3 regions of the Salinibacterium sp. genome follow, and region 1 is predicted to be linked to each of the others. Evidence: predicted binding sites of a transcription regulator. Region 1 holds the regulator's gene; each other region holds the start of a gene.
What was found. Region 1 encodes HrcA, which represses chaperone genes, less so after heat shock. Its sites were predicted from a motif close to TTNGCACTCGNNNNNNNCGAGTGCNAA; they were not measured.
Positions count from the first base shown of each region.

Region 2: the regulator HrcA is predicted to act here: its motif matches at 3,490-3,516, upstream of groL (chaperonin GroEL).
Region 3: the regulator HrcA is predicted to act here: its motif matches at 7,831-7,857, upstream of groES (co-chaperone GroES).

Region 1 is NZ_JANLVV010000082.1:4,939-15,936, reverse strand. Features, by position in the region: gene holA (DNA polymerase III subunit delta) at 1-147, shown strand, start outside; gene rpsT (30S ribosomal protein S20) at 230-490, opposite strand; gene RMN95_RS04165 (alpha/beta fold hydrolase) at 760-1,467, opposite strand; gene RMN95_RS04160 (hypothetical protein) at 1,571-1,882, shown strand; gene lepA (translation elongation factor 4) at 1,994-3,847, shown strand; gene RMN95_RS04150 (DUF1990 domain-containing protein) at 3,853-4,368, shown strand; gene hemW (radical SAM family heme chaperone HemW) at 4,433-5,659, shown strand; gene RMN95_RS04140 (DUF4870 domain-containing protein) at 5,692-6,063, opposite strand; gene RMN95_RS04135 (DUF4870 domain-containing protein) at 6,123-6,482, opposite strand; gene hrcA (heat-inducible transcriptional repressor HrcA) at 6,698-7,720, shown strand; gene dnaJ (molecular chaperone DnaJ) at 7,738-8,850, shown strand; gene RMN95_RS04120 (16S rRNA (uracil(1498)-N(3))-methyltransferase) at 8,853-9,581, shown strand; gene RMN95_RS04115 (histidine triad nucleotide-binding protein) at 9,617-9,967, shown strand; gene RMN95_RS04110 (PhoH family protein) at 10,038-10,998, shown strand, end outside; gene ybeY (rRNA maturation RNase YbeY) at 10,997-10,998, shown strand, end outside.
Region 2 is NZ_JANLVV010000126.1:2,505-7,636, forward strand. Features, by position in the region: gene RMN95_RS05605 (DMT family transporter) at 17-1,018, shown strand; gene RMN95_RS05610 (nitroreductase family protein) at 987-1,508, opposite strand; gene msrB (peptide-methionine (R)-S-oxide reductase MsrB) at 1,509-1,904, opposite strand; gene RMN95_RS05620 (GNAT family N-acetyltransferase) at 1,960-2,433, shown strand; gene RMN95_RS05625 (DUF3263 domain-containing protein) at 2,518-2,835, shown strand; gene RMN95_RS05630 (LytR C-terminal domain-containing protein) at 2,847-3,428, shown strand; gene groL (chaperonin GroEL) at 3,559-5,132, shown strand, end outside.
Region 3 is NZ_JANLVV010000141.1:15,176-29,929, forward strand. Features, by position in the region: gene guaB (IMP dehydrogenase) at 1-684, opposite strand, end outside; gene RMN95_RS06320 (ABC transporter permease subunit) at 959-2,209, shown strand; gene RMN95_RS06325 (branched-chain amino acid ABC transporter permease) at 2,218-3,204, shown strand; gene RMN95_RS06330 (ABC transporter ATP-binding protein) at 3,230-4,117, shown strand; gene RMN95_RS06335 (ABC transporter ATP-binding protein) at 4,098-4,865, shown strand; gene RMN95_RS06340 (ABC transporter substrate-binding protein) at 4,968-6,233, opposite strand; gene rarD (EamA family transporter RarD) at 6,434-7,360, opposite strand; gene groES (co-chaperone GroES) at 7,459-7,755, opposite strand; gene RMN95_RS06355 (THUMP-like domain-containing protein) at 7,909-9,093, shown strand; gene RMN95_RS06360 (hypothetical protein) at 9,229-9,834, opposite strand; gene RMN95_RS06365 (DUF4190 domain-containing protein) at 9,933-10,241, opposite strand; gene tsaD (tRNA (adenosine(37)-N6)-threonylcarbamoyltransferase complex transferase subunit TsaD) at 10,329-11,375, opposite strand; gene rimI (ribosomal protein S18-alanine N-acetyltransferase) at 11,372-11,854, opposite strand; gene tsaB (tRNA (adenosine(37)-N6)-threonylcarbamoyltransferase complex dimerization subunit type 1 TsaB) at 11,851-12,486, opposite strand; gene tsaE (tRNA (adenosine(37)-N6)-threonylcarbamoyltransferase complex ATPase subunit type 1 TsaE) at 12,470-12,916, opposite strand; gene alr (alanine racemase) at 12,952-14,046, opposite strand; gene RMN95_RS06395 (holo-ACP synthase) at 14,043-14,414, opposite strand; partial or broken gene glmS (glutamine--fructose-6-phosphate transaminase (isomerizing)) at 14,434-14,754, opposite strand, start outside.

The sequences.
Region 1 (10,998 bases):
CGCGATCTTCAGGGATGGAACGAAGATGGCCTCGGCAACTGCATCGAGGCTATCGCCGCAACGGATGCCCAGATCAAGGGCCTTGGTCGCGACCCGGTCTTCGCGCTGGAGCGCATGGTCGCCGTGATCGCGGGTCGCGGGCTCTAGCCGCGCGGTGTCTCCGAAGAGCGAGCCCGACACAAGCACAACGCCCCCGCCGACGGCGAGGGCGTTGTCATGAAGAACGTGATTACAGCGAGGCAACCTGCTTGGCCATGGCCGACTTGCGGTTGGCGGCCTGGTTCTGGTGGATGACGCCCTTGGCCGCGGCCTTATCGAGCTTCTTGGCGGCCACGACGAGGGCGGCAGCGGCAACCTTTTTGTCGCCGGCAGAGATGGCCTCGCGCGTAGCCCTGACGGCGGTCTTGACCTCGCTTTTGACAGCGCGGTTGCGATCCTGTGACTTCTTGTTCGTCAGGATGCGCTTGATCTGCGACTTGATATTTGCCACGGTGTTGTACCTTCTCGTTCGTGTGATTGCTGGTTCTAATGAATGATCGTTCGTGAGGCAGTCTGGGCGGCCAGGTGTTGTGCGCCAGGGGAACTGCTGTCATGAGACGGCGGGCCCTGTGTGATCCCGACTGCGGTTCGCGGGGCCAGAAACCCCGCGCGAGCCAACGAGCAACATTACCAGCGCGGTGGAGCTATGGCAATCGCGCGACCACAGCGCCGAGGGAACCTGCGACCGAGGAACACGACGGCCGCCACCCACACCCCGGCCTATCCCGGGCCCTCCAGCGCCCCCAGCAGCACTCGGGTGAACGCTGCCGACCGCGTCACCGACACCATGTGGGTCGCACCGGGGATGTGCACGAGCCGCGCCACAGGCGCTGCCGCCGCGTACTGGCGTTCCTGCAGTCGGAAGTGGTCGAGGGTTCCGTTGATGAAGACAACGGGCACGTCGATTCGGCTGAGCGAGGAGATCGGATGCAACTGGCGAAGCTCGAGCAGCGCGTCATCCATCACGTCGAGTGCGACTCCACCACGAATGATGTCGTCGGCGAGGGCAGCATCTTTCACGGCCGCGCGCACCGCCCAGTTGTTGAGCGCGAGGCCCCGGTCGGGCAGCCGGTGAATTGCCCGTGCTGCCAAGCGCCATGCGTCGAGGATCAGCCGGTGAGGCTGGGTGCCGCAGCTCGCGGCAACAAGGCCGACAATGGGTCGCGGGCCAGCCCCGGCATAGTGGATGGCCGCGTATCCGCCGAGCGAGAAGCCGCAGAGCAGCACGGGGTGGGCGGCACTATCCACGGCGTGAGCAATAGTGTCGACGGCCCCGGCCAGCGTGAATCTCGAGCCGATCCGCGAGCCATGGCCGGGAAGGTCGACGGCGACGGCCTGGTGACCGGCGGCCTCGAGTGCCTCGACCTGGGCCCGCCACATCGTCGCGGAGGTGCGCAAGCCGTGCACCAGGACGACGGAGTGGATCATGCTGTGAGCGTATTCCCGTTGGGTGGCGGAGGCGGATTCCCTCCGCGTCATTCCGGGGGTTAGCCAGATATCGGATTGACGCCTGCCTGCGTAATTTTGAGATATGACAACGACAGCTCCCACCACGCCCAGCCCCACCACGCCTAGCCCTGCTACTGCTACTCCCACCGACCGTGTGCTGGGAATTCTTGCGCTGGCGTTTGGCGTCGCGTCGATCGGAATGGGCTTCCAGCCTGTTTTCGCCGTCGCGGGACTCATTCTCGGCATCCTCTCCCTACGTAGGGAGTCGTCGGGGCGAGGCCTGGCGATCGGCGGCATCATCACGAGCAGTGTGACGCTGGCGGGCTGGCTCCTCGGAGCGCTCGCGGCGCTGGCGCTGGTGCCCATCTTCGCGGTCGCCGCGCTCTGGGCCTAGCGCACAGACGGCCGAAGGCCCGCCGTGATGCTCTCGCGTCCGGCGGGCTCCGCGCTTTCTCGTAAACTTGAGGTCGCCCTCAGCAGTCAGGGCCGCTACGAGAGGCACGCGTTGAGTCCCAGAGCCATCACGGCGTTACAGCCGGCTTTCACCGACCCCGCGTTTATCCGCAACTTTTGCATCATCGCCCACATCGACCATGGAAAATCGACGCTGGCAGACAGGATGCTGGGAATCACCGGCGTGGTATCCGATCGCGACATGCGCGCGCAATACCTCGACCGCATGGACATCGAGCGCGAACGCGGCATCACGATCAAAAGCCAGGCGGTTCGCATGCCCTGGGCATTGAACGGCGCGTCATACGCACTGAACATGATCGACACCCCCGGCCACGTCGACTTCACCTATGAGGTGTCGCGGAGTCTTGCCGCCTGCGAGGGTGCCGTCCTGCTGGTGGATGCCGCACAGGGCATTGAAGCGCAGACGCTCGCCAACCTGTACCTGGCTCTCGACAACGACCTCACGATCATCCCGGTGCTCAATAAGATCGACCTCCCGGCGGCCGATCCGGAGAAATATGCCAAAGAGCTGGCCAGCCTGATCGGCGGCAGGCCGGAGGACGTACTCCGTGTGAGCGGCAAGACCGGCATGGGTGTGGAAGACCTGCTTGACCGCGTTGTCGAGCTGATCCCGGCCCCGAAGGGTGACCCGAACGCTCCGAGCCGCGCGATGATCTTCGACTCGGTATACGACTCGTACCGCGGCGTCATCACCTACGTGCGCATGATCGACGGCACCCTGAGCCCGCGGGAGCGCATCCAGATGATGTCGACCCGTGCCGTTCACGAACTGCTCGAGATCGGCGTTTCGAGCCCCGAGCCGACTCCGACCAAGGGACTCGGCGTCGGCGAGGTCGGTTACTTGATCACCGGAGTGAAGGATGTGCGCCAGTCGAAGGTGGGTGACACCGTCACGAACGCCCAGCGGCCTTCGACGACGGCACTCGCCGGATACACCGACCCGAAGCCGATGGTGTTCTCGGGGCTGTATCCCATCGACGGCAGCGACTATCCGGTGTTGCGTGAGGCTCTCGATAAGTTGAAGCTGTCGGATGCCTCGCTCAACTACGAACCCGAAACCTCCGTCGCGCTCGGCTTCGGTTTCCGGTGCGGGTTCCTCGGGTTGCTCCACCTCGAAATCGTCACGGAGCGCCTCGAGAGAGAATTCGGCCTCGATCTGATCTCGACCGCGCCCAGCGTCACGTACGAGGTGATGACCGAAGACAAGAGGCAATTCACCGTCACCAACCCGAGCGAGTTTCCCTCCGGAACCAAAATCGCCCATGTCAGCGAGCCGATGGTGCGCGCCGCCATCCTGGCCCCGAAGGACTACGTCGGCACCATCATGGAACTATGCCAGTCCCGCCGCGGCACCCTGATCGGCATGGACTACCTCGGCGAAGATCGCGTGGAGATCAAATACACGATGCCTCTCGGCGAGATCGTGTTCGACTTCTTCGACCACCTGAAGAGCAAGACAGCAGGCTACGCGAGCCTGGACTACGAGCCATCCGGCGACCAGGAGGCTGACCTCGTCAAGGTCGACATTCTGCTGCAGGGCGAGGCCGTCGACGCGTTCAGTGCGATCGTGCATCGTGAGAAGGCCTACGCCTACGGGGTGCTGATGACGGAGCGGCTGAAGAAGCTGATCCCTCGCCAGCAGTTCGAAGTGCCCATTCAGGCCGCCATCGGGGCCCGCATCATCGCACGCGAATCGATCAGCGCGATGCGCAAGGATGTGCTGGCCAAGTGCTACGGCGGTGACATCACCCGCAAGCGCAAGCTCCTCGAAAAGCAGAAAGAGGGCAAGAAGCGCATGAAGATGGTGGGCAGGGTCGAAGTTCCGCAGGAGGCGTTCGTCGCAGCCCTGACCGGCGATGTCGAGAAGAAAGAGAAGAAGTAGCGTCGATGACGGATCTCTCGGCGTCACGACTCACGTATGCCGCGGTCGGGCAATCGGCATCGCCCACCCTGATGACCGAGCCGCCCTCCGGCTACCGACCCCTGCACCGGCGGGCCCGCATCGGCACGGGTAACGCGTGCTTCGTCGAAGCCGCCGCGTCGATCATGGCCTGGGGCGTGCAGGAGAAGAGTGGATTTCGCGTCCACGGTTCACACGACATCGTCGAGGGCATTTCGGTGCGGCTCGCAATCCCGTTCGGTCCGATCACGGTCACCGCTCCGGCGCGGGTCGTCTACGTCGTCGCTGAGCCGCGTCGAGTCGGATTTGCGTACGGCACCCTGCCCGGGCATCCGGAGAACGGTGAAGAAGCATTCGTCGTTGAACATCTCGACGACGACAGCGTATGGATCGACATCAGGGCCTTCTCTCGGCCCGCGAATGCGCTGTGGTGGCTCGTATACCCCGTGCTGCGTCTCACGCAGGAGCTCTACACCCGGCGCTACCTCAGAGCGCTCGCCTGAATCGCGCTGGTGCTTATGCTGCCACCCACCTGCGAGACTTGAATAATGAAGCGGACCGCGGTGCATGCCTAGCCCGCTACCGATCGCTGACCCGGCCCCCCGGGACGGGATGCTGCCCGAGAGCGCGACCAGGGGCGCCGCCTCGCGCAACTTCGGGGTGTACCTGCACGTGCCCTTCTGCAGGGTTCGCTGCGGATATTGCGACTTCAACACCTATACCAGTGACGAGCTGCGAGGCGCGAAGCGCGGCGATTTCGCGGGCCAGGCCATCGCGGAGGTCGCGATGGCGAAGACCGTGCTTGCGAGGTCCGGCCTGCCGGCGCGAGCCGCATCCACCGTATTCTTCGGTGGTGGAACGCCCACGCTGCTGCCCGTTACCGACCTTGCAGCACTGCTGCGGGCCGTGGTGGAGACGTGGGGCCTGGTGCCGGGCGCCGAGGTCACCACGGAGGCCAATCCCGATTCGGTCGATCGTGACTACCTGTTCGCACTGAAAGCCGCGGGCTTCACGCGGGTCTCGTTCGGGATGCAGTCTGCCGTGCCTCACGTGCTGGCGACGCTCGAGCGCACCCATGATCCCGAGCGCATCCCTCTCGTCGTGGAGTGGGCGCGGGAGGCCGGGTTGCAGGTGAGTCTTGACCTGATCTACGGCGCTCCGGGCGAGAGTCTCGAAGACTGGCGGGCCTCACTCGACCAGGCGCTGGCGCAGCGCCCCGATCACGTCTCGGCCTACGCCCTCATCATTGAGGACGGAACGAAACTTGCCGGCCAGATTCGTCGAGGTCAGGTCGCCCTGCCGGATGACGACCTGCAGGCCGACATGTATGAGCTGGCGGACGCCAGCCTCTCGGCCGCCGGGTACCAGTGGTATGAGGTCTCGAACTGGGCGCGCGACGAGGAATTTCGTTCGCACCATAATCTCGGCTACTGGGTCGGGCACGATTGGTGGGGGGTGGGGCCTGGAGCGCACAGTCACGTCGGCGGGGTGCGATGGTGGAACGTGAAGCACCCCGCGGCCTATGCCGCGAGAATTGCCGCCGGGGGCTCCCCGGCGGCGGGGCGCGAGACTCTCGATGACGAGACACGCCGGGTCGAGTCGGTCCTCCTGAGAACCCGCGTGCGGGAGGGGTTTCCGTTGACCCGGCTCGCGGCATCCGGTCGCACCGCCGTCGCCGGACTGATTGCCGATGAGCTGGTGGATGCCCGTGCGGCGCTGGCCGGACGGATCGAGTTGACCCTGCGCGGCAGACTGCTCGCGGATGCCGTGGTCCGGCGCCTGCTCGACGACTGAGCCGCCCTGTGGTACCCGGCGCTTCGGGCGCCTCAGCTCACGAACTTGATGGCGAGCGGGTACTGGTAGACCTGACCGTTGTTGGCGGCAATGGCGGCCATGATGCTGAACACAATGGAGAGCACCCAGGCCGCGAGCAGGATCAACAGGCCGATGCCTATCCACGAGGTGATGGTTCCGGCGATATAGGCGATCATGAGTGTGATCTGAAAGTTGAGTGCCGTCGCGGAGTGCGCACGAATGAAGGGCCCACGATCCTTCAGCACGATGTACCCGATGACCGCGGGCAGGAAACTCAATACGATGCCCCCCACGTGGATCAGGGTTGCCCAGAGTTTCTCGTCGCTCGGGCTCAGTGGCTGGACCGTGAGGTAGGGGTTTGTGGGTGGTGTGGATTCAGACATGGAGCCATTAAAGCAGGCTGCCCGCGAGCATTGCTCGCGGGCACCCTATTGACTCAAAGTTACTTGATGAGGCGGAGGGCGAACGGGTAGCGGTACGCGATGCCGTCCTTGGCCTTGAGGAATCCCATAATCGAGAAGATTACAGCGACTATTCCCGCGGCGGCCATGATGAGGAAACCGATGACGACGACGGTCAGGATCGAGCCGATGATGTATGCGGCAGCAATCGTGATCTGGAAGTTCAGCGCTTCTTTCGCCTCGGTGTTGGTGAACGCGCCACGATCCTTGAACACCAGCCAGATGATGAGCGAGGGAAGGAAACCGAGGATACCGCCGAGGTGGGCGAAGGATGCCCACTGGCGATCTTCGGTCTCACTGAGCGGTGCGGCGGCAGCTGCCTGCGGTGTTGGATCGGTCATGGTGTTGTGCCTTTCGAAGGTGACTTCGGCTGAGTGCCGTAATCGATGCTGGTTGTGGTTTCGGGTCGGGCCAGGTCGTGTGCTGTGGACGTCTCAGGCACAGAGACAAGGTAGCGCCTCCCGCGCAGCGCGTGCAACGGTTCTGACATAGCGAGTCGCGGTAAGATTGGCAGTCCTAAGGTTCGAGTGCCAACAGCGAGAGGTAGGTGACGGCATTGGTCTCTGATCGTGGACTCGAAGTTCTGCGGGTCATTGTGCAGGATTACGTGGCCTCTCGCGAGCCTGTTGGGTCGAAATCCATCGTCGAACGGCATTCCTTCGGCGTCTCGGCTGCCACCATTCGCAACGACATGGCCCTCCTCGAAGACGAGGAACTCATCGCGGCTCCGCACACGTCATCCGGTCGCGTACCGACCGATAAGGGCTACCGGGTCTTCGTCGACCAGCTTGCTGACCTTCGCCCCCTGACCGTGGCGCAGCGCGGTGCCATCGAGGCATTCCTCGGAGAATCTGTCGATCTCGACGATGTTCTGGCGCGAACGGTCAGGCTCCTGGCTCAGCTCACCCATCAGGTCGCGCTGGTGCAGTACCCCTCACTGTCGACGTCGCGCGTGCGCCATGTCGAGTTGGTCCCGCTCACCGAGACCCGCCTGATGACCGTATTCATCACCGACTCGGGCCGCGTCGAGCAACGACTGCTCGACGTCTCAGCGCCCCTCGACGACATGCTCATCGGTGAGCTGCGCGCCAAACTCAACTCCTCACTGGGTGGCCTGGGGCTGTCGGATGCCGCGGCGAAACTGGCCACGTTTGTGGAGGGTTTCACTCCCGAGCGACGCCCCGTGGTGCAGCAAATCGTCGCTAGCCTCACCGAGCAGGTTCTCGCCAATAAGCAGGATCGTCTGTTGATGGCGGGCACTGCGAATCTGGCTCGCACAGAAGAAGATTTCAGCGGCAGCATCTACCCTGTGCTGGAGGCCATCGAGGAGCAGGTGACCCTGCTTCGGCTTTTCAGCGAGATGGAAATCGAGCCGGGCGGAGTGCTGGCGCGCATCGGTCGGGAGAACGCGGGATACGGGCTGGGCGAGACTTCCGTTGTCACCAGCGGTTATTCCTCGTCTGGGGGAAGTGTGGCGCGACTCGGGGTGTTGGGCCCTACGCGCATGGACTATTCGAACAATATGGCTGCGGTGCGAGCTGTTGCTCGCTACCTGTCGCGGCTGCTCGGCACGGAATAACTGAGGAATATCGACTTTTGGCTGACCACTACGAGGTACTCGGCGTTGACCGCAGTGCCACTCCCGAAGAAATCAAGAAGGCATACCGTCGGCTCGCGCGAGAGTTGCATCCCGATGTGAACCCGAGTGCCGACGCCTCGGAGCGCTTCAAGTCGGTGACTCACGCCTATGACGTGCTCAGCGACCCGCAGCAGCGCCAGCAGTACGATCTCGGCCCGCAGCCGGGCTTCGGCGCGGGCGGGGCGAACTTCGGCTTCGGAGACATCTTCGAGACCTTCTTCGGTGGTGGTGGTGGCGGTGGTCGGACCACGGGCCCCCGATCACGCAGCGAACGCGGCCAGGACGCGCTCGTGCGGGTCGAGGTCGATCTAGACGAGGTGATTTTCGGCACCAAGCGAGACCTCGAGGTGAACACGGCGGTGCTGTGTGACACCTGCAATGGTTCGTGCTGCGCGCCGGGAACTTCGCCGGTCATGTGCGACATCTGCCATGGAGCCGGCCAGATCCAGCGCACGATGCGCAGCCTGCTCGGCAACGTGATGACGTCGAACCCCTGCGGAACCTGCCGCGGTTACGGCTCCATCATCCTGAACCCGTGCGCGACCTGCGCAGGCCAGGGCCGGGTTCGCGCATCCCGAACGATCCCTGTCGACATCCCGGCGGGAGTCGACACTGGCCTGCGCCTGCAGATGCCCGCGCAGGGCGAGGTCGGCCCGGCGGGTGGACCCAACGGAGACCTGTTTCTCGAAATCAAGGTGCGTCACCACGAGACGTTCAGTCGCAATGGCGACGACCTGCTGGCCACAATCGAGGTGGCGATGACCGATGCGATCCTGGGCACACGCAGCACCGTCAAGGGGCTTGACGGTGACGTTGCGATCGACATCAGGCCGGGCATCCAGAGCGCAGAGGTGATCACGATTCGTGATCGGGGCATCACCCACCTGCGCGGTGCGGGCCGCGGTGATCTGAAGATCGGCATCCAGGTCATGACGCCCACGAAACTGAACCATAAAGAGCAGGAGCTGATCAAGCAGCTGGCCGGGGCTCGAAAGGCCACGCCGCCGCACTTTGCGCAATTCCAGCAAGGGCTTTTCACCAAGCTTCGAGACAGGTTCCTGGGGCTCTGACGATGGCCCACTTTTACCTCGACGAAACCCTCGAGTCGGCTGTCGTCGGCGACAGGGTCTCGATCACCGGCGCGGAAGCCCGCCACGCGGTGACAGTGTCGAGGCTGGCAGTAGGTCAGACCATCGCGATCGGCAACGGCAGCGGATTCGTGGTGTCTGGCGTCATCGTCACCGCTGAACACACCGAACTGGCAATCGAGGTGGCGACAATAGAGCGCGATGACCGTCGTGCGCCATCCGTGTTTCTTGCCCAGGCGCTGGCGAAGGGTGATCGCGACGAGCTGGCCGTGCAGGCGGCAACCGAGCTCGGTGTCGACGGCGTGGTGCCGTGGTCGGCCGCCCGCAGCATCTCCCGGTGGGAGGGCGCCAAGGTCGCCAAGGGCCGCGACCGTTGGATGGCAGTGGTACGGGAGGCGTCCAAGCAGTCACTTCGGTCGTGGATTCCCGATGTGCTCGACCTGGTCAGCACTACCCAGTTGGCAAAACTTGCCAGCGGCGCCCGGATGCTCGTGCTCGAGCCGACCGCAGAACTCGCGATGACCGCGCTCGACGTCGACGATCGCGACCTCATCATTGTCGTGGGCCCCGAGGGTGGCATCTCCCCGCATGAGCTCGATGTCCTTGCCGCGGCAGGAGCGTCGATAGTGCGCCTCGGTCCGGAGGTGCTGCGCACCTCCACGGCCGGGCCGGCAGCGCTCGCCATACTGAATGCGAAGCTGGGTCGCTGGTAAGGAGAGTTCCCACCGACGCGCCTTAAGCTGTAGTCATGTCGAATCCGCCCAGCATCTTCACTCGCATCATTGCGCGTGAAATCCCCGCCGACATCGTGTTTGAGAGTGATTCCATCATCGCGTTTCGCGACATTGCTCCGAAAGCTCCCCTGCATATCCTCGTCGTACCGAAGACGGAGGCGTATCGCAATGTCACCGAGCTTGCGGCGGCTGATCCTGGCCTCCTCGCCGAGGTCGTCGCCACGGCGCAGTTAATTGCCTCGGAACATTCCGATGGCCAGTACCGTTTGATCTTCAATACCGGTGATAACGCCGGGCAAACCGTCTTTCACGTTCACGCTCACGTGCTGGGCGGCACTCTCACGGAAGGCTCCCTTGGTTTCTAGCGACAACTTCAGCGCGCGCGAGCCCGCCCAGCTCGAGAACAGGGTCGATCTCGAGGTGGATGGCGTGGCAATGGTGCGCCTGCTCGGCCCGCAGGATCGACTGCTGGCCACGATCGAAAAACGGTATCCGCTCGTCGACGTGCTCGTCAGGGGCAACAGGATCACGCTCAGCGGCGACGCTGGCCAGGTTGACTCCGCGCGAGTGCTCGTTGCCGAACTGGTGCACCTGGTGCGGGAGGGGGTCGACCTGGGGCCGGTCGAGGTGACCTCGTCAGCTCGCATCCTCGAATCTAAAGCAGGCAGCCCGGCAGAACTGCTCAGCCAGGCGATTCTGACGTCGCGCGGCAGGAGCGTTCGGCCGAAGACCCTGGGCCAGAAAGAGTATGTCGACGCCATCGACGACAACACGATCGTGTTCGGCATCGGGCCGGCCGGCACCGGAAAAACCTACCTCGCCATGGCCAAAGCCGTGCAGGCGCTGCAGCGCAAAGAGGTCGAGCGCATCATTTTGTCCCGCCCCGCGATCGAGGCGGGGGAGAGGCTCGGCTTCCTGCCGGGATCCCTGACCGACAAGATCGACCCTTACCTGCGCCCGCTGTACGACGCCCTGAACGAGATGATGGATCCAGAGCTGGTGCCCAAGCTTCTCGCGTCCGGCGCCGTCGAGGTCGCGCCGCTGGCCTACATGCGCGGTCGCACGCTCAACAACGCCTTCGTGGTGCTGGACGAGGCCCAAAACACCACCCCGGAGCAGATGAAGATGTTCCTCACCCGTCTGGGATTCGGTTCGAAGATGGTGGTGACGGGTGACGTGACGCAGGTCGACCTGCCCGCCGGCGCATCCGGATTGCAACTGGTGACCACGGTGCTCGATGACATCGACGAGATTCACTTTGCCAGGCTGACCAGTGCCGATGTTGTTCGGCACAGCCTCGTGGGGCAGATCGTCGACGCCTACACCCAGTACGAGGCTGAGAAGCAGCGTGACAAGTTCGAGCGCGACGAGAAGCGAAACCGGAAGGCCACCTCGT
Region 2 (5,132 bases), on a different contig from region 1:
CGGCTAGCGTTGGCGTGTGCTAAAACCCGAACCGGGGCATCCGGAAACCAGGATCATGGCCACCGGGGTGCTGGGGGCTATCGCCTGCGGTGCAGGAATCGCCGCCCAGACTCGGATCAACGGGCAACTGGGCGCCGAAATCGGTGACGGATACGTCGCCGCGGTGATCTCGTTCGGCTCGGGCCTGGTAGTGCTGCTGGTGCTGCTCCTGGTGTCGCGCGCGGCGCGGCAAGGCCTCGGCATCATCATCGGTGGGCTTCGCACCGGGCGCGTTCCCTGGTGGATGGTGCTGGGAGGTTCGGCGGGCGCCCTGTTCGTGCTTTCGCAGGGGCTGGCTGCAGGCGTGCTCGGCATCGCCGTGTTTACCGTCGCCGTCGTGTTCGGGCAAACGATCAGTGGGCTGGTGATCGATCGGCGGGGGCTGGGATCTGCAGCCCCACCCACCATCACGCCCGCCAGGATCGTGGGCTCCGCGCTCATGCTGGCGGCGGTGACCCTGATCGTGTCGACACAGTTCGCCTCACGCGTGCCACTGTGGCTCGTGCTTCTGCCGCTCGCCGCAGGGTTTGCGATCCCATGGCAACAGGCCGTCAACGGTCAGATCCGGGTGATCTCCGGTTCGCCCATCGCCGCAACGCTGCTGAACTTCGTCGTCGGCACCACACTCCTGGGGCTCGCGTGCGTCGTGAACGCGCTACTCGTAGGGCTGCCCCAGGAGTATCCGACCAATCCGGTCCTCTACCTCGGGGGAGTGATCGGCGTCGGCTTCATCGCCCTCGGCGCGATCCTGGCGCCGCGCATCGGCGTGCTGCTGCTGGCTCTCGGCACGATATCGGGGCAACTTGTGGTCGCGCTGCTGCTTGATGTCGTGGTGCCCGCCGACGGGCATCCACTGGCCCTGACGACCGTCATTGGCGCCGCCATCACCCTCATCGCGCTCGCCATTGCAGCGCTGCCGTCACCAAAAGTCAGGCCGTCACCAAAAGTCAGGGTGCCGAGAGGTAACTCTCGACCCTGAGCTTTCGCTTGCGTGGTGCCTTTGACTTCTCGGGCTTGCCCCCCACGTAAAGCCACCCCATCAGCTTCTCGTGCTTGCCGAGCCCGTGCATCTTCGCGACGCGCTTATGGCGCGTGAGCTCGCCGGTGCGCCAAAACACTCCCCAGCCCGCGTCATCCAGCATGAGACTCAGCATGTAGGCGACTCCGGATGCCACGGCATCCTGCTCCCATTCGGGAATCTTGCTCCGCGACCTGTTGACCGCCACCACGGCAATCAGCAGCGGCGCGCGGAGGGGCTTATCGGCGGAGCCGCCCTCCTTCGCGAATGCCGTACCGAGCCGGACCCTGTCGTCACCGCGCAACTCGATCAGTCGCCACGGCTTCAGCGAACCGTGGTCGGCGATGGTTGCCGCGGCCTCCACAATCGGAGCCAACTCGGCGTGTGTGGGAGCCTCGGCGGTGACCTGCGGGTACGACTGCCGACGCAGCACCGCATCCAGTGCAGACAATCAGGACTCCGTGAAACCGAGCGAGAGCGAATTCATGCAAAATCGGTCGCCCGTGGGGGTCTGGTACGCGTCGTCGAACAGGTGACCGAGATGCGAACCGCACGTGCCGCAGAGCACTTCGATGCGCACCATGCCGAGAGATTTATCGGTCTTGAGCTCGACGGCGTCGGGGTTCACTGACTCGAAAAAGCTGGGCCAGCCCGAGCCCGAATCGAACTTCGCGCCGCTCCTGAACAGCTCGGCGTTGCACGCGCCGCAGGTGTACGTACCCTCACGCTTCTCATCCAGCAGGGCCCCGGACCACGGTCGCTCCGTCGCGGCCTCACGCAGGATCGAGTAGCGATCGCCCAACTCGTCGCGCCACTGCTGTTCGGTTTTCTCGACCTGGTAGGTCATATCGCGCTCCTTAAATGCGGGTGAAGGGAACTCCTACTGTATTAAACTCGCGATCGTGCCCGAATGTTCCGTCGTCTCACGCTCATGGAGCGAACTCACAACTTCCGAACTGTACGCCGTGCTGAAACTGCGAACCGATGTGTTCTTTGTCGAGCAAAAGGTCGACGAGGAAGAACTGGACAATCGGGACCAGGAGCCGGGCACCCGACACCACTGGATCGCAGATTCCTCAGGAACTGTCGCCTACCTGCGGGTGCTGGTGAACGATGAGCCCGAGCATCTGGATGCCCGGCACATCATCGGGAGGGTGGTGGTGCGCGCCGATCGCCGCGGGGAGGGGCTCGCTCAACAGCTGATGGCCGTGGCGCTCAAGGAGTTCACAGGCGCGCCGATGCTCTTGCACGCCCAGCAGTATGTCGCGCCTCTGTATGCGAAGTTCGGCTTCGTGGCGTTCGGTGAGCCGTACGATGAGGCGACCATCATGCACATCTCGATGTATCGCGCGGCGTCGACGGCAGTCAACGGGTAGTGGTCTCGTAAGCAACAGACCGTCGTCGTTCCGCGGTCTGCGGGCGTTGTCGCCATACAATGACAGCAAACTTTGGAGATCAGGATGAGCGCCCAGCCGCAGCCCGCGAGTGACAGCGCACCCGGCCTCTCTTCCCGTGACACCGCCATCCTCGACTTCGAACGGGAGTGGTGGCGCCATGTGGGAGCGAAGGAGGAGGCGATACGCTCTCAGTTTTCGCTGTCCGCCGCCCGCTACTATCAGGTGCTGAATGCCGTGATCGATTTGCCCGCAGCCGTGCGACACGATCCCATGCTGGTCGGTAGGCTGCAGCGCGCACGCGATGCACGAACCTCTTCACGAGCGGCGCGAGCGTTCACAAGCCCAGACCACGGTGGCACTGCCCCCATAACGAAGAAGTGACCCACTGACACATGGCGTACCCCAAAGACCGCTTCGACCAGCTTCCTGACGACCTGCGACGCATCGGTGCCCACCGGGGGCCCGGCGCGCGAGGTCGCGGCTGGATCGGATTGGCGTGGGCAGCGCTCGCCACGCTCGTGCTCGTCGGAGGTGGCATCTTCGCGCTCAAGGTGTTTGTGGGCGTCGACATCGACATCCCGTTCCTGTCCGCCACCGCCACCCCCACCCCGATTGCTACCACTCCTGCACCGCCACAGGCAGACCCCGTGCTCGATCCAGCGACCATCGACCCTGCTCGTAATATCAAGACCGCGATCTACAACGGCACCACCACTGCCGAATTGCAGAACACGGTTGGGGATGCGCTGGCGGCGGCCGGCTGGGTCATCGATACCCGCGCACGTGCATCCACCAGCGATGTCGCGAAGACGATCGTGTACTACAGCGACGTCGCCAATGAGGATGTCGCGAGAGGTCTCGTAATTGCTCTCGGCGTTGGTGACATTCGATTGGTGCCCGCGGAAACCTTCCCCGGAACCCCCGTGACGATCGTTATTGGCCTCGACTACCCGGGCGCGGCAGCCGGCGGCTGATCCTGCCGGAATGCGGCGGGAGTTGTCTTGCACTCCCCACCGTCGAGTGCTAATTTAGCCATTGGCACTCGCATGATTCGAGTGCTAACGAACTCGCTTGTATGACGTCCGGGAGGGACGAGAAACACACATGGCAAAGATCATTGCTTTCAACGAAGAGGCCCGTCGCGGCCTCGAGCGTGGCCTGAACATCCTGGCCGACGCAGTCAAGGTCACCCTCGGCCCACGCGGTCGCAACGTCGTTCTCGAGAAGAAGTGGGGCGCTCCCACCATCACGAACGATGGTGTGTCGATCGCCAAGGAAATCGAGTTGGATGACCCCTACGAGAAAATCGGTGCCGAGCTCGTCAAAGAGGTCGCCAAGAAGACGGATGACGTCGCTGGCGATGGCACGACCACCTCGGTCGTTCTCGCCCAGGCGCTCGTTCGAGAGGGACTGCGCAACGTCGCAGCAGGCGCAGACCCGATCAGCCTGAAGCGCGGAATCGAGAAGGCCACCGCGGCCGTCATCGAAGCACTCATCGCGAGCGCCAAAGAGATCGAGACCAAGGAAGAGATCGCCGCCACCGCATCGATCTCGGCCGGCGACCCCGAGATCGGCGCGCTGATCGCCGAGGCGATCGACAAGGTCGGCAAGGAAGGCGTCGTCACCGTTGAGGAGTCGAACACCTTCGGCACCGAACTCGAGCTCACCGAGGGCATGCGCTTCGACAAGGGATTCCTGTCTGCGTACTTCGTCACCGACCCCGAGCGCCAGGAAGCGGTCTTCGAAGACCCTTACATCCTGATCGTCAACAGCAAGGTCTCGAACATCAAAGACCTGCTGCCCATCGTCGACAAGGTGATCCAGAGCGGCAAGCAGCTGCTCATCATTGCCGAGGATGTGGATGGCGAGGCTCTCGCAACACTGGTGGTCAACAAGATCCGTGGCATCTTCAAGTCGGTGGCCGTCAAGGCTCCCGGCTTCGGTGACCGCCGCAAGGCACAGCTCGCCGACATCGCTATCCTCACGGGCGGCCAGGTGATCTCTGAGGAGGTCGGCCTGAAGCTCGAGAACGCGACCCTCGACCTGCTGGGCCGTGCTCGCAAGGTCATCATCACCAAGGATGAGACCACCATCATCGAGGGTTCGGGCGACGAGGAGGCCATTGCTGGTCGCGTCAAGCAGATCCGCGCCGAGATCGAGAACACCGACAGCGACTACGACCGCGAGAAGCTCCAGGAGCGCCTCGCGAAGCTCGCCGGCGGTGTTGCGGTCATCAAAGCCGGAGCCGCGACTGAGGTCGAGCTCAAGGAGCGCAAGCACCGCATCGAAGATGCAGTGCGTAACGCGAAGGCAGCAGTCGAAGAAGGCATCGTCGCCGGTGGTGGCGTTGCACTCATCCAGGCTGGAAAGATCGCGTTCGACTCCGAGGCCATCACGAGCCTCACGGGTGACGAGGCGACGGGCGCGAACATCGTGCGCGTTGCCATCGATGCTCCGCTCAAGCAGATCGCGCTCAACGCGGGCATGGAGCCCGGAGTTGTGGCCGATAAGGTACGTCACCTTCCCGTCGGCCAGGGCCTCAACGCCGCAACCGGTGAGTACGTCGACATGCTTGCCGCTGGAATCAACGACCCGGTGAAGGTGACGCGCTCGGCGCTGCTCAACGCCTCGTCAATCGCTGGCCTGTTCCTCACTACCGAAGCGGTCGTGGCTGATAA
Region 3 (14,754 bases), on a different contig from region 1:
TGCGGCGCCCACGCGCAGGCGCCCCCCGTCATCCTTAGTCGCATGGGGGTATTTCTCGGTCTTCTCGAAATCTTTGACCGTAATAAGCCCGGTCAGTCTGCCCGCGGAATCCACGAGCGGCAGCTTCTCGATTTTGTGCTGGGCGAAAATGGCAATGGCCGAGTCCGGATCGACCCCAATTGGGGCGGTGATCAGCGGCGTTCTGGTCATCACGTCGCGCACCAGGGTTGTCGCTTTCTCAAACGGCGACACGAATCGCATGTCACGGTTGGTGATGATGCCGACGAGCGTGCCGTCAGTCTCGACCACGGGCACACCCGAGATGCGGAACTGCCCACAGAGCGCGTCGACCTCGGCGACCGTGGCATCCGGCGTCGTCGTCACCGGGTTGGTAATCATGCCGGATTCGCTGCGCTTGACCTTGTCGACATGGGCCGCCTGGTCTTCGATGGAGAGATTCCTGTGCAGGATGCCGATGCCGCCGTTGCGCGCCATCGCGATTGCCATGCGCGACTCCGTCACGCTGTCCATCGCCGCAGACAACAGCGGAGACGCCACCCTGATGCGCCTGGTCAGTCGGGAGCTGGTGTCAGCCTCACTCGGAATGACGTCGGTGTGCCCGGGAAGCAGCATCACGTCGTCGTAGGTGAGGCCGATGAAGCCGAAAGGGTCAGGCTGGTCCATGAGTTGCCTTACTGGGGAGCAATTGAGACCGGGATGCCGCGCTGAATGCCGGTACCCAATATTAACCGGTTGGACCGTGAGGTATTCCACCCCGCATAATGGCCTGACCCCGATATGTGCTCTGTGGAAACACAGGGGACACATTTGGTACGTATCGTCACAGTCGACGATGCGCCAGAGCCCGCAGGATGCACCTTCCAGCTGGTCCCGTCTTGGAGGTTCCGTGAAAGTCACTGGTACGGCAATTAATCGCCCATGGCGATGGGTGGCCCTCATGTTCGTGGCGCTGCTCGCCGCCCTGACCTTCGTCGGGGGCGGGGCAGCACACGCAGACGAGATCAATACCGATAAATACGACTATGTCTTCAGCGGCAACGTCAAGTACAACGGCAAGCCGCTCGAGGGTGTTGTGCTCAAGGTCTCCGGCAGCGGCTACAGCGCCGAGGTGAAGACTGGCGCTGATGGCAAGTGGAAAATCGGCGTGCCTGAGAAGACCGAATACACGGTCACCCTCGACGAGTCGACGCTGCCGAAGGGCGTCATCGTCGCCGAGGGCGGCGCTGAGGTGAAGGCGAAATTCGGGCTTACGAGCAGCAAGTCGGTCAACTTCTTCCTCGGTGAGGGAGTGAGGGTGACGACGAGCTTCTTCGACCAGTTCATCGGACGAGTGTTTAACGGGCTGAGCTTCGGGCTGCTGCTCGCTCTGGCTGCCATCGGGCTTTCGCTGATCTTCGGAACGACCGGGCTGAACAACTTCGCTCACGCCGAGATGGTGACCTTCGGCGCGCTCGCGACCCTGTCACTCGCGGTCGACCTGGCATGGCCGATCTGGATCGCGATCATCGGAGCGCTGGTGCTCAGCGGAATCTTCGGTTTCACACTCGATGCCGTGCTGTGGCGACCGTTGCGCAAAAAGGGTGTCGGATTGATCCCGATGATGATCGTCAGCATCGGACTCTCGCTCGCCGTCAGGTACACGTACCAATATATCTATGGTGGCGGCACACGACAGCTGCCCGGTGCAGACGGTGCCGACCTGAAGTTCGGTGCCATCTCGCTCTCTCCGCTGGATATCGCCAGCATGGTGATCAGCATCGTCGTACTCCTGGCGGTCGCCTACTTCCTGCTGCGAACACGAATCGGAAAAGCCACCCGAGCCGTCAGTGACAATCCAAGCCTTGCCTCGGCATCCGGAATCGACGTGGACCGGGTGATCCGGATCGTCTGGATCGTGGGCGGAGTGCTCGCCGGCCTCAGCGGGGTACTGTTCGCCTTCTACCGACCCGGGGTGTCGTGGGACATGGGATTCCAAATCCTGCTACTAATTTTCGCCGCGGTGACACTGGGTGGGCTGGGCACGGCGTTCGGGGCCCTGGTCGGATCGCTGGTGGTGGGCATGTTTGTCGAAGTATCTACGCTCTTCATCCCCTCTGACATGAAGTTCGTCGGGGCCCTCGCCATCCTTATTCTGGTGTTGTTGGTTCGGCCGCAGGGCATCCTGGGCCGCAAAGAGAGAATCGGTTAGGGCAAGCTATGGGCGTTGACTTCCTCCAAATACTGTCAAACGCGGCGATCGAGCTGATCAGCCCCACCACGGCTGCCTACGCGCTCGCTGCGCTCGGCCTCGCAATACATTTCGGATTTACCGGACTCATTAACTTCGGCCAAGCCGGATTCATGGCGATCGGTGCCTACGGCTATGCGATCTCGACCCTGACCTTCAACTTCCCAATTTGGGCAGCCGTCCTGGTCGGGATCGGTGGATCCGTGATCTTCGCTCTAATCCTTGGTGTGCCGACACTGAGGCTGCGGGCTGACTACCTTGCCATCGTCACGATCGCAGCATCCGAAATCCTGCGACTAATTTTCACGACCAATACCCTGGAACCCGTCACGGGCTCCGCCGATGGCCTGAGTGGCTATAAGGGAACTTTCGCCGCCATCAACCCCATCCCGAATGGGACCTACGGCTTTGGTCCGTTCGAAAACAACGCCTACGACTGGTGGTTGCGAATCGTCGCATGGACCATCGTGGTGCTGGCTTGCCTCCTCGCATGGCAGCTCATGCGCAGCCCCTGGGGTCGCGTCATCAAGGGCATTCGTGAGGATGAGGATGCCGTGCGCGCGCTCGGAAAGAACGTGTATTTCTATAAAATGCAATCGCTCATCTTAGGCGGAGTGTTCGGAACTCTCGCCGGCATGATTTTCATCCTGCCGAGGGCCGTGGTGCCAGCGAACTATGCCACCACACTGACCTTTTTTATTTACACCATCCTGCTGCTGGGTGGTGCGGCGACGATCCTCGGACCGGTGGCGGGTTCCATCATCTTCTGGGTTCTGCTGTCGGCGGTCTCGGGTTTTGTGGCACGCGCCCAGGCTGCAGGCTGGTTCCCCGGAATGTCGAGTGTGCAGGCCGGCCAGGTGCGCTTCATCGTGGTGGGGGTTGTGCTGATGCTCTTGGTCATCTTCAGACCACAGGGCATCTTTGGAAAGAAGAAGGAGCTGGCTTTTGTCAAGTGAGATCGCGCCCACGCGAGGCGCACCCGTGAAAAGCGTCAACCTGCACATCGGTGACATCGTGCCCGGTGTGGCAAAAACAGATCCGATCATCGTCGCCGATAATGTGACGAGGTCGTTCGGGGGTCTCACCGCAGTGGATGTCGACCACGTCGAGATCCCGCGCAACGCCATCACTGCGCTGATCGGCCCCAACGGAGCCGGCAAGACCACCCTGTTCAACCTACTCACCGGGTTTGATAAGCCTGATTCGGGCAAGTGGAAATTTCTTGGCACCTCTCTTGCTGGCGTGCCCGCCTTCAAGGTAGCCAGGCTCGGTCAGGTCCGAACCTTCCAACTCACCAAGGCGCTGAGCCTTCTGAGCGTGCTCGATAACATGAAGCTCGGGGCCAAGGGCCAGCAGGGCGAGAACATGTTCCGCGCTCTTCTGCCGTTCCTGTGGCGCAAGCAGGAGGCCGAGATCGAGGCGAAAGCCATGGATCTTCTCGCCAAATTCAAACTCGATACCAAATCGGAAGACTACGCGGCAAGCCTCTCTGGCGGCCAGCGGAAGCTACTCGAGATGGCACGTGCCCTCATGAGCGATCCCGCCCTGGTCATGCTTGATGAGCCCATGGCCGGCGTCAACCCCGCGCTGACCCAGTCATTGCTCGACCACATCCTCGACCTGAAGACCCAGGGCATGACGGTGCTGTTCGTTGAACACGACATGCAGATGGTGCGCCACATTGCCGACTGGGTGATTGTGATGGCCGAAGGTCGAATCGTCGCCGAGGGCCCGCCAGATCTTGTGATGACGAATCCCGCTGTGATTGATGCCTATTTGGGAAGTCACCATGACCAGGATCTCGGCATGACCGAGGACGAAAATGTGCACGCGATCAAGGAGCTGCTCGATGACGACGACAAGTCCTGAAACCTCACCTGCCGCGACGCCGGTCGGTTCACCCGTCGTCGAGGTCAGGAAGGTCACAGCCGGCTACCTACCGGGCGTCAACATCCTAAACTCCTGCTCTCTCATCGCCAACCAGGGCGAGCTCATCGGCATCATCGGGCCGAACGGTGCGGGAAAGTCCACCCTGCTGAAGGCAATTTTCGGTCTGGTCAAGGTACGCGACGGCGACGTCCTCCTGCAGGGTGAGAACATCACCGGGCTCAAGGCGAATAAGCTCGTCTCTAAGGGAGTCGGTTTCGTGCCGCAAACCAACAACGTCTTTCCCACGTTGACAATTCGCGAGAACCTCGAGATGGGGCTGTTCCAAAAGCCGAAGGGCATCAAGGAACGACTCGCCTTCGTCACGGAGATTTTCCCTGAGCTGGGCAAGCGCCTCGGCCAGCGAGCGGGTTCGCTCTCCGGGGGAGAACGTCAGATGGTGGCCATGAGTCGGGCGCTGATGATGGGACCGCACATCCTGCTTCTGGATGAACCCTCCGCCGGCCTGTCGCCAGTGCGCCAGGACGAGGCGTTCCTGCGAGTCAAGGAGATCAACAGGGCCGGGGTCACGACGATTATGGTCGAGCAGAATGCGCGCCGGTGCCTCCAGATTTGTGACAGGGGCTACGTGCTCGACCAGGGCCGCGACTCGTACACCGGCACTGGGCGCGAACTGCTCAATGATCCCAAGGTGATCTCGCTCTACCTGGGCACGCTCGGCGAGGAGTAGCCGCAACTGTGGGCTGGCATCACATCGTGTCGTACTTGCCTGATCCGCGGCACACAGAAGGGCCCCGACCGAAGTCGAGGCCCTTCTGTTAGTTCGCGTCAGTTAGTTGATGCGGCTGTACTTATTCGCGTCGTCGTACTGGTAGATGCCGATTGTCGCCTCGGTAGGGTCACCGTTCTTGTCAAACGAGATCGGCCCGGAGTTGCCGTCATAGTCGGCGACTCCACCATCGATGATGATTTTTGCGCACTCCTCGAAGGTCGTGCACTTCGTGCCCTTGCCGGAACCGCCCGAGACTTCCTGCAGCTTCGCCGCGACGGTCTTTCCGTCAACGGAGTTGGCCGCGAGAGCCGCTAGCGCAATGAGCACGACCGCGTCGTAGGACTCGGCAGCGTAGCTGTAGTCCTTCAGACTCGGGTCGACCTTGAGCAGGCGATCGGTGAAGTCTCCGAGCTTGGCAGTGTCGAGGCCGGGTAGCGTGCCCTTCGCGCCCTTGAGGGTGCCCGCAGCAAAGTCCGCGCTGTAATCGGCAAGGTTACCGTCGACGAGGTAAAGCGGACCGGCGTAGCCGGCGCCGCGAAGGGCCGGGACGATGACCTTTGCCTCTTCGAAGGTGATGAGGGCAACTGCGTCAGGGTTGGCAGCAGTGATCTCTGCGACCTGTGTGGTGAACACTGTTTCGCCCGTGTTGTAGAGAGACTCTGCAACTACTTTGCCGCCAGCAGCCTCGAAGTTTTCCTTCAGGGACTTGGCGAGACCGGTTCCGTAGGAGTCATTGAGCTCGATGATGCCCACGTTGGCTGCGCCGTCGTCTGCGATCAGGTTACCGAGTACCTCACCCTGCAGAACGTCCGATGGCGCTGTGCGCCAGTACAGCCCGTCGTCGGCATAGTCAGAGAAGTCGATCGAGGTGTTGGCCGGCGAGAATTGGATCACGCCGGCTCCCGTAATCTGGTCGATGACAGTCTTCGACACGCCGGAAGATGCAGCACCGACGATCGCTGTGACGTTCTGTGAGAGAAGGTCAGTGACGGACACGGTTGCGGTGTCCGTGGTGGTGTCACCCGAGTCGCGGTACTGGACATCAACGGTGATGTCGAGATTCGCGGCATTTATTTCCTTGACGGCGAGCGCTACACCAGCTTCCTCGGGCGGGCCGAGGAACGCGAGGGTTCCACTCTGCGGGAGGATCGTGCCGATCTTGAGGGCGATGGGCTCACGGGGGCCAGCCGATGCTCCGCCGCCGGTGTCGGCCGGTGCGGCACAGCCGCTGAGGACGAGGGCACTCACGCCGACGATGGCAGCGCCACCGAGAATCGACTTGAGGGGCCGCGAGCGCGAGGCCGTTGCCTTCACGAATACGCTCATGTTGCTCCTTGCAATTGAAATGTGGTGGGACGCAGCTCCGCAGAGCAGAGCTGTCCTGTCAAGATATTCGGACGCGTCCCTATTCGCAATACGGTGGGGTTACAGGGCTGTAACACCGCCAGATCGTTACATTCCGTTATCTGGCCCGCCCGGGAAGAAAACGTGCCCGAAGTGCGTGTCGGCGGTGCCACTCGACTGCGTCAGCGCGCGGTGGCACGGCGCTGCCGCCCGGAGTGGATGAACATATCGACAGTCAGGATGGCGAGGGCCAGCCATACGATCCCGAACCCGAGCCATCGCTGCGGTGGCATCTCCTCACCCAGCACGACCACGCCAATCAACAACTGCATGATGGGCGCGATGTACTGCACGAGCCCCATGTACGTCAACGGGAGCCGACGTGATGCCGCCGCGAACAGGATGAGCGGCACCGCCGTGGCCACACCAAGGCCGAGCATCAGCGCGGTATGCGCAGGGCCCTCAGAGCCAATGGTGAGGCCGCCCGTCGCGCCGACGACGATGAGAGCGACGGCGGCGAGTGGGGCAAGCACAGCCGTTTCGATCGTGAGTCCGCTGATGGCGTCAGCTCTCGGCCCCACGCGCTTCTTGACCAGGCCGTAGATGCCGAAACTGAAGGCCAGGGTGAGTGCGATCCACGGGAACGAGCCGTACCCGATCGCGAGAATGAGCACCGCCACCGAACTGACTCCGATCGCCACCCACTGCAGGGCGCGAAGTTTCTCCCGCAGCACGACGACGCCCAGGAGCACCGTCACGATCGGGTTGGTGAAATATCCGAGGGATGCCTCAACGACATGCCCCGAGACGCTCGCGAACACATAAACCAGCCAGTTCACGAGGATGAGCACCCCGGCGAGCGCGAGGGCGACCATGGTGGCTCGATCACGCAGGATGGCGAGCAACCGCGGCCATCCACGGGTCAGTGTGATCAGGATCGCGCAGAACAGCAGGGACAGCACGATGCGCCAGGCCACGATCTCGATGGCTCCGGCGGGCTGCAGCGACACAAACAGCACGGGCAGAAAGCCCCAGAGAACGTATGAGCCGATCGCGAATGCGAGCCCGGGTCGTGACACCCGATCATCCATGACGGTGGTAGGCAGCACTGGTCCAGCCTAGGTGGGCGCAGGTACGCAAAAGACCCCGTGGCAGGGCCACGGGGTCTTTTGGCAGGACTTGCCCGAAGGCAGCCCTTAGGTCTGATCTAGCGGACTACGACCGCCAGTACGTCGCGAGCCGACAGCACAAGCAGGTCTTCGCCCCCGTACTTGACCTCGGTGCCGCCGTACTTGGAGTAGATGACCTTGTCACCGACTGCGATATCGAGCGGAACGCGGTTGCCGTTATCGTCAATGCGGCCGGGGCCCACAGCGACGACCTCGCCCTCCTGGGGCTTCTCCTTCGCGGTGTCAGGAATGACAAGACCCGACGCGGTGGTCGTTTCTGCCTCTACCTGCCTGATGACGATTCGATCTTCGAGCGGCTTGATGGACACCGACACGGTTGACCTCTGCTTTCTAGAAAACTTGGGTTGGCACACTCCCTGTGAGAGTGCCAAGCCAACTATAAGGCCTCGTTGGCACTCGATCAACGTGAGTGCCAGAACAATCCACTTCGTTCCGAACTATCGGCGGTTCACCGCTACCGTGAAGGAATGGATCAGACCGAGCTTCGCGAACTCTTCTCCATCGAAGGGCTGCGACTTCTCGACTCCCTGCCGCCGTTTGACTCGACCGCCGATGTGGTGCGGACGGTGTCTGAACTGCGTAAGGCCGGCCACCCTGCTGGCCTGGTTGCCGCTGTGCTCAACCAAGCCCGGCTACGCCACAGAGCGCAGGCAAAATTCGGGTCGTTCGCGGACCGCATGCTGTTCACCGAGGCCGGGCTCGAGCAGGCGACCCGGCTGGGCGTTGCGGCACACCATGCGGGTCGATTCTCGGATGCGGGCGTGAAGTGGGTGGCCGATCTCGGCTCCGGTATCGGCTCCGACGCGCTTGCCATCGCCGCACTCGACCTGGAAGTGACCGCCGTGGAACGCGACGAGGTAACAGCGGCAATCGCCGCGTACAACCTGGCGCCGTGGTCTAACGCGCGAGTCGAACACGCGGCAGCGGAGGAGGTCGACCTCGCCGGAGTCGACGGCATCTACCTCGACCCGGCCCGACGTGACGGCGCCCGCAGGCTGAGGGACCCTGGCGACTGGTCGCCATCCCTCGACTTCGCATTCGGGCTGGCGGAGCTGTATCCGACGGGCATCAAACTGGGGCCGGGCATCGATCGGGAGCTGATCCCTGATTCGGCGGAGGCGCAGTGGGTGTCGGTCGACCGTGACGTGGTCGAACTCGGGCTCTGGTTCGGCGCAGTGGCCCGGCCGGGAGTGCGCCGCGCCGCACTCGTGATCAGCGATTCAGGAACCGCAGAGCTGACAGCGGCCGACGACAGCGCGGATGTCGACCCAGGGGAGCTCGGCGAATTCGTGTACGAGCCCGATGGCGCGGTCATCCGGGCCAGGCTCATTGGCGATCTGGCGCGCACGATCGGTGGCCGGATGCTCGACCAGTCCATCGCGTATGTGACCTCCGACACGGCCCACATGACACCGTTCGCCAGCTGCTTCCGCGTTATCGAAGAGTTTCCCCTCGATAAGCGGACCCTGAAGCGTGAGATCGCATCGCGCGGAATTGGATCCTTGGAGATAAAGAAGCGCGGAGTCGACATCGACCCTGCCCAGTTTCGCATGGCGCTGGCCCCGAAGGGCGACGCGAGCGGCACCCTTATTCTCACCCGGGTAGCAGCACAGCGTCGGGCGCTGCTGGTGGAGCGAGTAACAGCAGTCTGACCGCGGACTTGCGGGCGTTACTTCCATCGACTGTGCACAAAATGTGGCTATCGTCGTGGGCGTAACCGCAGAATGCGCACTTTCGACGGGGAATCCGGGCGTGCCAGCAGGTCGCGAGCTGGCGGATAGGGTCTCTTACGAGCTGGCGGAGATACCTACGAGGATGGCGATGATCACGAATAGGCCGGTAGCCAACCCAATCGCGACCCCCACGTAGCCGGTGATGAGCCCGGTCACCCAGAATCCTTTCGCCCAGGGCTGGCGCCTCTGAGCGATGTGTCCGGTGATTACGCCCGCCAATGCCAGCAAGAATCCGAGTCCGATGAGCGCTCCGAGCAGTCCGGCGATGCCGCAGATCATCGAGATGATGCTGAGGGTCTGGGGCGGCCCCGCGGCGGCGACCGCAGAGGGGTTGGGCTGGCCCGTGGGTGGCCCGTATGCGGTCGGCACATCTGCGGACGGTGGGGACGGCGCGCCATACGCGGGCGACTGCCCGGGTGTCGCATACGGGTTTGGGTGTTCCGCGCCTAGTGACGCGATGGCGGGCTCGGCCGCGACGGGGAGCGGTACCGGCGGCGCGGCGGCGGGCGATGCGGCCAGTGGAGCTGGCTCGACGGGGGCTGGCAATGGCGGAGGGATCGTGGCATCCGGAACCACGGCAGGTGTTTCAAAACCCGCCACCATCTCGTGCGGTGGCACAGGTACGGGCGGAATTTCGCTCGCGGGCTTCTTGCCTGCCATGACTACTCCTTCGGTCGATGCGTGTCAGCACTGCCAGACGCGCGGGCGCGCCACCTGCTCGCGCGTGCAGGCAACCGCAAAAATCGTGGCTTAGCTGGCTAGTACGAGGAGTAGCCGTTCGTGCCTGCAGCCACTAATATACCGATCCACACGATGGTGAGTATCACGACGACGACGATTCCGATGTAGCCCACAATCAGGCCAATAATTGCCAGGACGTTACCTTGCTCTCCCGTTTTTTTGATCTGGTTGAGTGCGATGTGACCAGTGATGATCCCGGCGAGATGGATGCCGATGACCGAGGCGACAAGGGAGATGATGGCGAGGGTATTCCACTTCGGGGCTGCTGGCGCTCCGCCTGCCGCGTAGGGCTGCTGGGGGGCGGAGTACGGGGTGGGTTCAGTCATGGTGAAGCTCCTTTTAGTGGTGGTGCCAAGGGGGCGTTGCCATCGTTGCAGCGTCTCGCGGGCGTGTCAATGTGGGCGCCCGCGGTGTTACGCCTGGATGACGGTGACCGGCAGAGTCGAGTCCGCACCGAAGCTGAGCGTGGACGGGGCGTGACCGGCCATGATCAACTGGGCGCCGAGGGCAGCGATCATCGCCCCATTATCGGTGCAGAGCGCGAGCGGCGGTATGCGAAGCCGGATGCCGGCGGCCCCGCACCGCTCGGCCGCAAGCTCTCGGACCCTCGCGTTTGCCACCACTCCACCGCCCAGCAGGAGTCTCGGAACACCGAGGTCGTTGCACGCCGCCACGGCCTTGGTCAGCAGCACATCGACGACCGCCTCCCGGAAGCTCGCCGCGACATCCGCTATCGGCAGCTCCGCTCCAAGATCCTGTTGATGCTCAACCCAGCGCGCCACCGAGGTCTTCAGCCCGGAGAATGAGAAGTCGTAGCGGTGCTTCTGCATGTCCTTGGGCTGGCTGAGTCCGCGGGGGAATCGGATCGCCGTCGGGTTGCCACCTTCGGCAACCCTGTCAATGTGCGGACCGCCCGGGTACGGCAAGCCGAGCAGACGCGCAACCTTATCGAACGCCTCCCCCGCCGCGTCGTCGATGGTCTCGCCGAGGAGTTCGACATCGGAGACGAGATCGCGCACCAGCAGGAGCGAAGTGTGGCCGCCGGAAACGAGAAGCGCGATGGTCGGATAATCGAGCGGTTCGCTATCGGTGAGGAGGTCGGCGCCGACATGGCCAACGAGATGATTGACCGCGTAGATCGGCTTGTCGAGGGAGACCGCGAGCGCCTTGGCCGCGCCGACACCGACCATCAGGGCGCCGGCGAGGCCCGGCCCGCTGGTCACCGCGATGGCATCCAACTCGGCGAGCTCGATTTTCGCTTCGGCGAGCGCCTGCTCGATCGCGGGCACGAGTGCCTCGAGGTGCGCTCGCGCGGCCACCTCGGGTACCACGCCTCCATATCTGGCGTGTTCATCCATCGACGATGAGATCACGTTGGCGAGGAGCGTTGTGCCTCGTACGATCCCGATTCCCGTCTCATCACAGCTTGTCTCTATGCCCAGCACCAGTGGACTAGTCATGCCAGCCCCACCTTCGGTGCGACGATGGCCAGTCGCATGATGAGCGCGTCAACGCCGTCAGGCTGGTAGTACTTAGGACGCTCGGCGATCTGCTCGAAGCCAAGATCACGGTACAGCGCCTGGGCGCCTGGGTTGTCGGCGCGCACCTCAAGAAATACCTCTGTGGCGCCTCGATCTCGAGCTTCACTGATCAGCTGGTGCATCAGCACCCGACCGAGGCCCCTGCCGCGTGCAGTAGCGACCACGGCAATGGTCTGGATGTCGGCCTGCGGTTCGCGCATCGGCGCGCGCAACCCCGCATATGCCTCAATGAGCATGGAATTCTCGGGCGGAAAGGCGACGAGATAGTACCCGTGCCGATCGGCAAGTTCGGCACGCATGATCTCGGGCGACCACGCGTCGGTCGTGAACACGGCGCGCTCGATTGCCATGATGGCGTCGAGGTCGTCGACGGTCGCACGCCGCAATTGCCAAGTCACGAGGTCACCCGCTTCGGCCCGTTCGACACGGTGACGTCAGGCGAGCGCAGGTACAGCGCCGCGGGCGTGCCGTCGAACGCACCAGAGAAGCTACGGCCATGAGTGTGCATAGTTTCGGCGAGCATCCCGAGGGCTCCGGCCGACACCGTGCGGGCCTCCACCAGCCGGTAGCTCCCGAACGCGGGAACCGTGGCCGCGAGCTCGTCGACCCTGGCCAGGGACGGGCCGTGGGTGCGAATCGGGAGGCCTGCGGCATCCGAACCCGCATAGGTCGACCAGTAGACCTCGTGCCTGCGGGCATCGGTGGCGACCAAGGTCGGTTGACCGCACCCGAAGGCAATTGCGTCGTGGCTGACCATCGGGATTATCGTGGTGCCGGCCCCCAGGGCGAACGCGCGTGCGGCCGCGATCCCGACCCGAAGCCCCGTGAACGGGCCGGGGCCCATGCCAGCGACCACTCCCGACAGGGCGGAAACGGCGGTGCCTGAATCCGCCAGGCAGGCCGCGATGAGGGTGCCGATTACCTCGGCATGCCGGCGCGTGTCATCGGAAGAATGCTCGGACAGGATGCCGGCATCGCGGTCGACAATCGCCACGCTGGTGCCGGCTGAGGTATCAATGGCCAGCAGCATCGAACCACCCCCAGTGCGACCAGCGCGGCCCATGGCCGGCGAGACTAACCTGCCGCGGCTCGACCTCGGCCTCGATGTCGCCGCCGTGTGGGCGGTCTATGTCGATCTCGAGCCACGATTCGGCAACGCCATCGAGCATCCCGGCACCCCACTCGACCACCACGATGGATGCCTCGTAGTCGATGTCGAGGTCATCAAGTTCCCGTGCGCTCCCCAGCCGGTACGCATCGACGTGCACGAGTGCCGGGCCTGCCAGCCGCGCATGCGTCCGGGCGAGCACGAACGTGGGACTGGTCACGGCCCCGCGCACGCCGAGGGCCTCCCCGATGCCCCTGGTCAGCGTCGTCTTGCCGGCGCCAAGCTCACCGTTGAGCAGCAGGAGGTCGCCCGCGACCAACTCTGCCGCGATCGTCGCCCCCAGCCGGGCCATCAATTCTGGAGTTTCGATGACGGTCGACCGCGTGTTCACGGCGTGTACCTGCGCGTCACGCGAGGGCCAATGCGCGTCACGATCTCGTAATTGATGGTGCCGGATGCCTCGGCCCACTCCCCCACGGAGGGCACGCCTGTGGCAGGGTCGCCGAAAAAGATTGCTCGATCCCCCACCGCGACGGCGTCATCCCCGACGTCGACAACCACCTGGTCCATGGCAACCCGTCCCGCCACCGTGTAGGTGATCCCGTTGATGCTCACGGGGCCCGCCCCCGATCCCAGGCGAGGGATGCCGTCGGCGTAGCCCAGCGGCACCAGCGCGAGCGTGGTGTCGCGGGGTGCCACGTAGTCGTGGCCATAGGAGACGCCGGTGCCCGCGGTGACTCGCTTGACGGAGACGATCGTTCCGCTGAGCCGCATCGCCGGGATCAGCCCCAGCGCTGTCGTGTGCGTGTCATCGAACGGGGATAGCCCGTATGCCGCGATCCCGAGCCGAACCAGGTCGAATCTGGAGCCGGGTAACGTCAGCGCGGCTCCCGTGGCGGCGATGTGGGCCAGCTCGGGTTCGACTCCGAACGACCCGGCGACGGCCAGCGCGTCCTCGAATAGCAGCACCTGTGCGGCGTCGCCATCCATTCCGGCGCCGGCCAGGTGGCTGAAAATTCCCCGAACCACGATGCGTCCGGCTCGCTGGTGGGCGGCCGCGGCCTCGAAGAATGCCGCCCAATCCCGCGGCGCCGCGCCATTTCGACCCAGCCCGGTATCGACCTTGAGGTGCACCTGCGCGACTCCGGATGCCGCGGCCACCCGGTCAAGCTGCGCGAGGTAGCTCACTCCGAGGTCGACCCGCGCGGCCACCGCCTCGTCGAAGTCCTGGGCGGGATCGTGAAGCCAGGCGAGCATTGGGGTGTCGATACCCGCGGAACGTAGCTGCAGGGCCTCGTCAATATCGACGACACCGAGCCAGTCGGCGCCGCCCAGCACCGCGGCGCGCGCGGCGGGGGCGGCGCCGTGACCGTATCCATTGGCCTTGACGATTACCATCGTGCGAACTCCGCCGACGGCCCTGCGGAGGGTCTCGACGTTTGCTTCGATGGCACCGAGGTCGACGAGCGCTTCGCGCATCATGGCGACGACTCAACGATCACGTACGCGATGGCAACGCCCGCATCGTGGCTCATCGACAGGTGGATGGCGGTGATGCCCTTCGACTCGGCAATCGCCTGGGTCGAGTCTCTGAGGTCGAAGCCGGGATTGCCCAGAGCGTCAGATACCACTCTCATGTCGTGCCAGGTGACGCCGGTCGAGTCGCCCAGCGCCTTGATGAGTGCTTCCTTGGCGGCGAACCTGCCCGCGAGGGATCGAAGCGGCATTGGCTTGCCGTCCTTCATCTGTTCGCTCTCAGCGAACAAACGCGACTGCAGCGTGGGAGTACGAAGAAGTCCGCGTTCGAAGCGGGCAATATCCACCAGGTCAACGCCGATGCCGACGATCATGTTTACCTACCCGAACGCGTTACTCGACGGTCACAGACTTGGCCAGATTTCGCGGCTGGTCCACATCCAGCCCCTTTGCCGCAGCCAGCTCCATCCCGAAGATATGAAGTGGCACGACGGCCAGGAACGGCTCGAACAGAGAACCTGCGAGGGGGATCGGAATGACCTCGTCGGCAAACGGCAACACGGCGGCATCCCCCTTCTCGGCGATCGCGATCACCCTGGCACCGCGCGCGCGGATCTCCTGGATGTTGGAGACGACCTTGGGATGAAGCGACTGCGGGTCGCGCGGGCTCGGCACCACCACGATCACCACCTGGCCCGGCTCGATCAGGGCGAT